Regions from separate parts of the Paenibacillus sp. MAHUQ-45 genome, predicted to be linked through region 2. Evidence: riboswitches for the same ligand, from Rfam matches in the RefSeq annotation. Region 2 holds a riboswitch; the other holds the start of a gene.

Region 1 (3,416 bases), on a different contig from region 2:
AGCAATGTATTGAAAAGCCTGGAGCAAGGGCTGACCAGTGAGGGACTGGACGCTCTGCTCGTTACCGATCCTAAGCATGTCTACTATCTGACCGGATTCGCCAGTAATCCGCATGAACGTTTTCTCGGACTGCTCCTGGTCCGCGGAGAAGAGCCGGTCCTGATCGTCCCGGCCCTTGATGCTGAAGCAGCCCATGCTGCCTCTTCCGTGAAGAATATCGCCACGCACAGTGACACTGATAATCCATATGAACTGCTGCGCTTGCGTCTGCAAGGCAAGAAGCTCGGGGCCGTTGGTATTGAGAAGGAGCATTTCACCGTTTCCCGATTTGAGCAGCTCGCAGGGGCCGTTTCGGCAGAGCGCTTCAGCGATATCGGCTATTTACTCCGGAGCATGCGCGCGAAGAAGACGCCAGAAGAGGTCGCTGCCATGAAACATGCCGCAGAGCTAGTGGAAGAAGTGCTGCGCCGTGGCCTGAAGCATGTCAAGGCCGGTGTCAGTGAAATTGAACTGGTAGCGGAGCTGGAGTATTTGATGAAGAAGCTTGGCGCTTCTGGCCCAGCCTTCGATACCCTGGTACTCTCGGGACCGAACACCGCTCTCCCACATGGCGAGCCAGGTAGCCGGATCATCGAGCCAGGAGATTTCCTAATGTTCGACCTAGGGCTGTATGCTGCGGGTTACGCCTCTGATATTACACGCACCTTTGCCGTGGAAGAGGCGGACAGCAAGCTGACCGGCATCTACAATGCCGTGCTTGCAGCTAATGAAGCGGGGATTGCCGCCGCTAAATCAGGAGCTACCTTTGGGTCAGTGGATCGCGCGGCCCGTGAAGTCATTGAAGCTGCCGGGTACGGGGAGTACTTCGTCCATCGTGTCGGCCATGGCCTCGGCATAGATGTCCATGAATATCCTTCACTGCACGGGCTCAATGAAGACATTATTGAAGTGGGCAATGTCTTTACGGTGGAGCCGGGCATTTATGTACCGGGCGTAGGCGGTGTGCGCATTGAAGATGATGTCTTCGTCAGTGAAGACGGTGCGCAGACACTGACCACCTTCCCTAAAGCTCTGACTGTACTTCATTTATAAAGAGGCATCGAATCACCTTTTGACAAGAAAACTCAGCATAATTATATAAAACAGCACGTCTCCAAATCAGGAGACGTGCTGTTTTATAATACATTAACTTGCTCTATAAGGACTCCTGGCTCTTCTAGGCGGTAGTCGCCTTCGTATCGGAAGCCTCCGGGAGTGGCATATTCGGTTTATCCTCCGCAAAAGTAAATGTGCGGGCAATATACAGTACCGGTGTCCCTGCTGCAGTGAGCAGGAATTTGATAATGTAGGTGGTCAGTAAGATCTCTGTCCATACCTTCAAGTCGTAAATCCCAGCAAAAGCAATCGTACAGAAGACCAATGTGTCCACAAAGGAACTCACCATCGTGCTACCATTGGTACGAATCCAGAGCTGGCGGGAGCTGCCATAATACTTTCGAATCCACGAATACAGCCGCACATCCAGGAACTGACTGACGAAGTAGGCTACCAGACTGCCCAGTGCAAGCCGTGGCATCATTCCGAAAATCGTCTCCAGCGAAGACTGGGCGATATCACTTTCCTGCGGCGTGAACGCCAGCGCCATCTGCATGATCACCGTCGTCGTAATCAGTGTGAAAAAGCCAAACCATACCGCTGTCCGCGCCTCCGCTCGCCCATACTTCTCGTTGAGCAGATCACTGGCCATGTACAATGTCACATACATGGTATTACCAAGCGTCATGACGATGCCCGGGGGCATGGAAATAGTCTTGGAGACCTGAATATTGGCAATGACGGTGGCAACACCCACCCAGGCGTACATCCCTTTTTTGCCGAACAGTCGGTAGCACAGCAGAAAAAACACAAAATTGACGAGGACAAAGAGAATCCCCCACCATAAATTAAACATCTTATAACTCCTCCTAGTTTTGTTTACGCGGGATGGTTACGAACCGCGGTTCCGAATTTTCGGAACAAAACATAAATACTCTACCATAACAGAAGCAAAGACACCAGAATATTTTGTTTTTTGCGTAAATCCTCTTTTTCCCATCCTCTTCTATTCAATTTTCGAAAGTTTCGACACTTTTTTATCTTTTTCAGAAAATAATACAGCGAAAATCGATTTTTTCACTATTCAACCGCAGGTTAATTATATAAAATAGTTATCAACAATGTGTGTTTATCCCACCAGAGCGATAGTATTAACCTGATATACGACCCTACTTACGGAGTTATCATAGCTATCCATACATAAAAAGGCATCAGGCTTGGGATAGAAAGGCATATCAGAGAAAAGGAGAGAATCCAATGTTTCGTTTCAAGCATTCGATTAGCCGAAAATTCACGCGCTTGTTGTTTGTCGCCATGTTGCTCGCGTCTCTTTTGTTAAGTACAAGCTTTTATTTCATATCGACTAATACGTTCGAGAGCTATGTACTGCCGCAGATCAACAAATTGCTGACCGGAGCTGTTCAGGATGTATACAAGAACATCAATTCTACCCACGCCCAGCGGGCGCTAGGCAAGAATGAGCAGTCAATTACCAATATCGAATACTATTTCAAGGACAAACGCAACCAACATGATGTAGAAACGATCTTTCTGGCGAGTCTGAACGACGGTCAAGCTACCGTACTTACCGCTGATCATGGCTCCAAAATGAAGGCAGGAGACAGCCTGCAAGTGACCCCAGCTATGGAACAGGCCTTCAAGGACCAAAAAACGACGCTCAGCGATATCTATAGCGACGATTACGGTGTACATAAAACAGCCTACATCGCTATTAAAGGCAGTCCGATGGTTATCGGCGTAAGCTCTGATGTAGCCTTTATCACAGAAAGAATGAACGGCATCCTCTGGACTAGTGCAGGAATCACCTTGCTCGTTCTCATCCTCGGCATCACCGGTGCCCTACTTATGAGCCGGCGGATCACACGCCCTATAACACAGCTCGCAGCGTACAGTAATAGGCTCGCGCAGGGTGATTTCACCCAGGAGTTGACTATAAAAGGTACCGATGAAGTAGGCCAACTCTCCGAAAGTTTCCGAACCATGACTGAACGCCTTAAAGAAATGTTCGGCCAGGTTCTGGAGACCTCCAGTACGGTTGTCGAAGACTCCAATGATCTCAAAGCGCGTGTGAAGGTCCTGAACGGGATGGCAGAGCAGTCCGCCCAGTCCGTGATCGAGATTGACAGAGGCAGTACATCCATAGCTCACAGCGCGAAGGACAACTCGCGGGCTATGGAAGAGATTAATTACAGTATCCAGCATATTGCCTCCGCCGCAGGAGAAGTTACTGAACAAATCAGCGAAGCCTCAGCCGAAGCGCTCGGCGGCAATGAAATTGCCCAGATGGCTGTTGAAAAAAT
Region 2 (3,416 bases):
CGGTAATCACAGCCGTATGTGCGTACGAACATCGTTTTCACCCCGATGACCGCACCTTCGCCCTGAATGGTCGGACCAAAGATCTCGATGACCGGTAGCTTACTCACAGTCACACCCCCCATAGCGGCGGTAGGACGGCCCTTCTAGCGGAATATCTTCCGCCAATACTTCGGCCCATGACGTTGGCGTCTCCCAGAGCTTCACAGAATATAGCGGCAGCCCGGCTTTCTTCAACTCATAGGCCGCATAGGCTGACAAATTCTCGGCTGTCGTGCGGAATGAGAGATGTGCGACTTTGGAGCCAGAGCTGTACAGTGACTCAAGAACAGGTTCATTGCCTGTGGCGAGAAAAGCATGATCCAGACGATCAATCAGCACCTCCCGCACCCTTGCCTTGATCTCGCTAAAGTCAATAACGAAGCCTTCGTCAGAATGCCCCTCCTGCACTGAGGGAATGCCTTTCAGAACGACCTCCAGCTTGTAGGTATGGCCGTGAAGATTGCTGCACTTCCCCTTGTGGCCGACAAGCTGGTGGGCAGCGTCAAAAGTGAAGATTTTACATACAGAAACCTCGTTCAGCATGAGTCACCCTTCTTTCGCTCCCCTTCATACTGCGTCAGCCCACGACTGCGCAGCAAGCACGCGGGACAAGTCCCGCAGCCGCTTCCAATGATCCCGTTGTAACAGGTCAGCGTGCGCTCACGGATATAATCAAAGTGGCCCAGTTCGTCGGCCATTTTCCAGGTTTCTTTTTTATCCAGCCACATCAGCGGTGTATGAATTACGAATTCGTAGTCCATAGACAGATTTAGCGTCACATTCAGCGATTTCACGAACATATCACGGCAATCCGGATATCCGCTGAAATCAGTCTGGCAGACGCCTGTCACGATATGGTGGTACCCAAGCTGCTTAGCAAGAATTGCCGCAAAAGATAAGAATAACAGATTGCGTCCATCCACAAAGGTGCTGGGAAGCTCATTCTCCACTCCATCTTCAATAGCGATATCCTCCCGTGTCAATGCGTTGGGTGCCAGCTGATTTAACAGTCCTAAATCGAGAATATGTTGCTTCACTTTAAAATCGGCGGCGATTTGCTGTGCCACTTCAATTTCAGCGGCATGCCGCTGATTATAATTGAACGTGACTACCTGGACTTCATCATAGTGTTGAAGCGCCCAGATCAGACAAGTCGTGCTATCCTGGCCGCCGCTGAAGACAACCAATGCTTTGTTATTCATTTTCGAAATCTCCTTTTTTTACAAAATAGGGTTAGCGGTTATCCACTTTCTCCGGGTAGAGGTCATGATTCAGCAGGCGGTGCTCCGCCATAGCTTCATACTTCGTTCCCGGACGTCCCCAGTTGCAATAAGGATCAATCGAAATGCCTCCACGTGGGGTGAATTTTCCCCAGACTTCAATGTAACGTGGGTCCATCAGGCTGATGAGATCGTTCATGATGATATTGACGCAATCCTCATGGAAATCCCCATGATTGCGGAAACTGAACAAATACAGCTTCAGCGATTTGGATTCCACCATTTTTTGCTCCGGGATGTACGAAATGTACAGTGTCGCAAAATCCGGCTGGCCCGTAACTGGGCACAGACTGGTGAATTCCGGGCAATTGAACTTGACAAAGTAATCGCGTCCAGGGTGCTTGTTATCGAACGACTCCAGCACTTCTGGCGCATAGCCAAATTGGTATTGTGTTCCCTGATTGCCCAGCAGTGTAACTTCCTTCATTTCATCTTTCAATCTTCCTTCGGACATGACAAAAAATCCCTCTCTTTTCCTTCGGCCAACGCCGGAATTGGAAAGAAGAACGAGATTTCGAAAACCTGGCTCTACTAAGAATAAACGAGTGCCGACCAATGGACAGAGCAATCCCGTTTATACGCGGAACATCATTCGCTATAGCATCTGACGTCCCTTAAGGGTCTTAGTTTTTTATAGAGGGAGTTTGCGAACCTCTCCTGCGCACATGGCACAGACTTCTTCTTTAACAGATATACTGCGTCTTGAACTATACCATGGGGTATGCTGGATGACAAGTATAAAAAATATAATGATTAAATGGATTGATCATTAATGTGATAAACTATTTTGCCAGCGAAAAAATGACGGATTCATTCTTGGCGAACAGGGTAACTTATAGCCTATAGATCATCTTGTAAAGGATGGGATTAGGTTATGGAACAGCAGGTACAGCAGTTCTCGGATTGGCTGAATACACAGGTGAACAAGACAATTGTCATTGAGAAGCAGGAGCTTTCCGATACGGACACCATTCATTTCAAGCTGGAAGCCGTCGATTTTCGTGATGCGGATGATGTCATTGATGATTATCTGGACAGTGCACTGATTCTCAGGGGCTCGGGAAGCACCTTGAACAGAGATGGCGAATTGGTGCGCTTGCCCCAGGCCAACTTTGAAATTGCAGTCAGTGGGCTGCAGCTGAATCGCTCGGACGCGGAGATCGCAGAGGTGAAGACAGACCGTGCCCATTACACCCTGTCTAAAGAATGACACCTCGGGCTATATAACACCCTCATGTATTTTGTAACAAGAAAACAGCGCTTAATTCGATTAGGACGACAAAGAGGCTACGGATACTTGCCCGCAGCCTCTTATTCCATATTTCACTACTCTTCGCCGATAATCTCCACTTCGGTTTCCAGCTCTACACCAAATTTATCCTTCACGATTTCTCTGACATGCTGGATCAGACCGATATAGTTGCTGGCCGTGGCGTGATCAACATTTACGATAAAACCAGCGTGCTTACGGGACACCTCGGCACCTCCAATGCGAGTTCCCTGAAGCCCGCTTTCCTGGATCAACTGCCCGGCAAACCGTCCTGGAGGACGCTTGAAGACACTGCCACATGATGGATATTCCAGCGGCTGTTTCGATTCCCTAAGGAACGTCAGTTCATCCATAACCGACTTGATGGCTGTAGCTTCCCCCGGCTGAAGAGCAAACCGTGCCTCCAGAACAACGTATTCGCCGCTTGAGAAGATGCTCTTCCGGTATCCCCACTGCATTTGGTCACCCTGAAGCGTAATCAGTTCACCGGCCTTGTTCAAGACAACAGCGCTGTGTAGTACATCTTTGACCTCACCACCGTAGGCTCCTGCGTTCATATAAAGAGCGCCTCCTACTGTGCCAGGGATACCGCAAGCAAACTCTAGACCCGCCAATCCCTGATCCAACGCATAGCGCGATACATCAATAATTTTGGCACCGCATTCTGCATACAACAGTCCGTCACGCACTTCCATGCCTGTCAGGTCCGAGGTCTGCAGCACAATGCCGCGTATTCCCCCGTCGCGAATAATGACATTGGAGCCATTGCCAAGTACCGTGAGCGGAATATGCTGCTCATTCGCATATGTAACAATTTTCTGAATTTC

What was found. A riboswitch is a leader RNA that binds a small molecule or an ion and turns the genes downstream of it on or off. The one in region 2 is predicted to bind preQ1.
Region 1: linked by a shared signal. The riboswitch ahead of AC3Y23_RS17130 (queuosine precursor transporter) and the one ahead of queF (preQ(1) synthase) in region 2 are both predicted to bind preQ1.

The regions. Positions count from the first base shown of each region.
Region 1 is NZ_JBYUPV010000007.1:272,360-275,775, forward strand. Features, by position in the region: gene AC3Y23_RS17125 (M24 family metallopeptidase) at 1-1,092, shown strand, start outside; gene AC3Y23_RS17130 (queuosine precursor transporter) at 1,217-1,951, opposite strand; PreQ1 riboswitch class I at 1,959-2,004, opposite strand; gene AC3Y23_RS17135 (methyl-accepting chemotaxis protein) at 2,353-3,416, shown strand, end outside.
Region 2 is NZ_JBYUPV010000013.1:34,475-37,890, forward strand. Features, by position in the region: gene queE (7-carboxy-7-deazaguanine synthase QueE) at 1-107, opposite strand, end outside; gene AC3Y23_RS23475 (6-pyruvoyl trahydropterin synthase family protein) at 100-582, opposite strand; gene queC (7-cyano-7-deazaguanine synthase QueC) at 576-1,241, opposite strand; gene queF (preQ(1) synthase) at 1,273-1,773, opposite strand; PreQ1 riboswitch class I at 1,937-1,980, opposite strand; gene ymzB (protein YmzB) at 2,194-2,529, shown strand; gene murB (UDP-N-acetylmuramate dehydrogenase) at 2,646-3,416, opposite strand, start outside.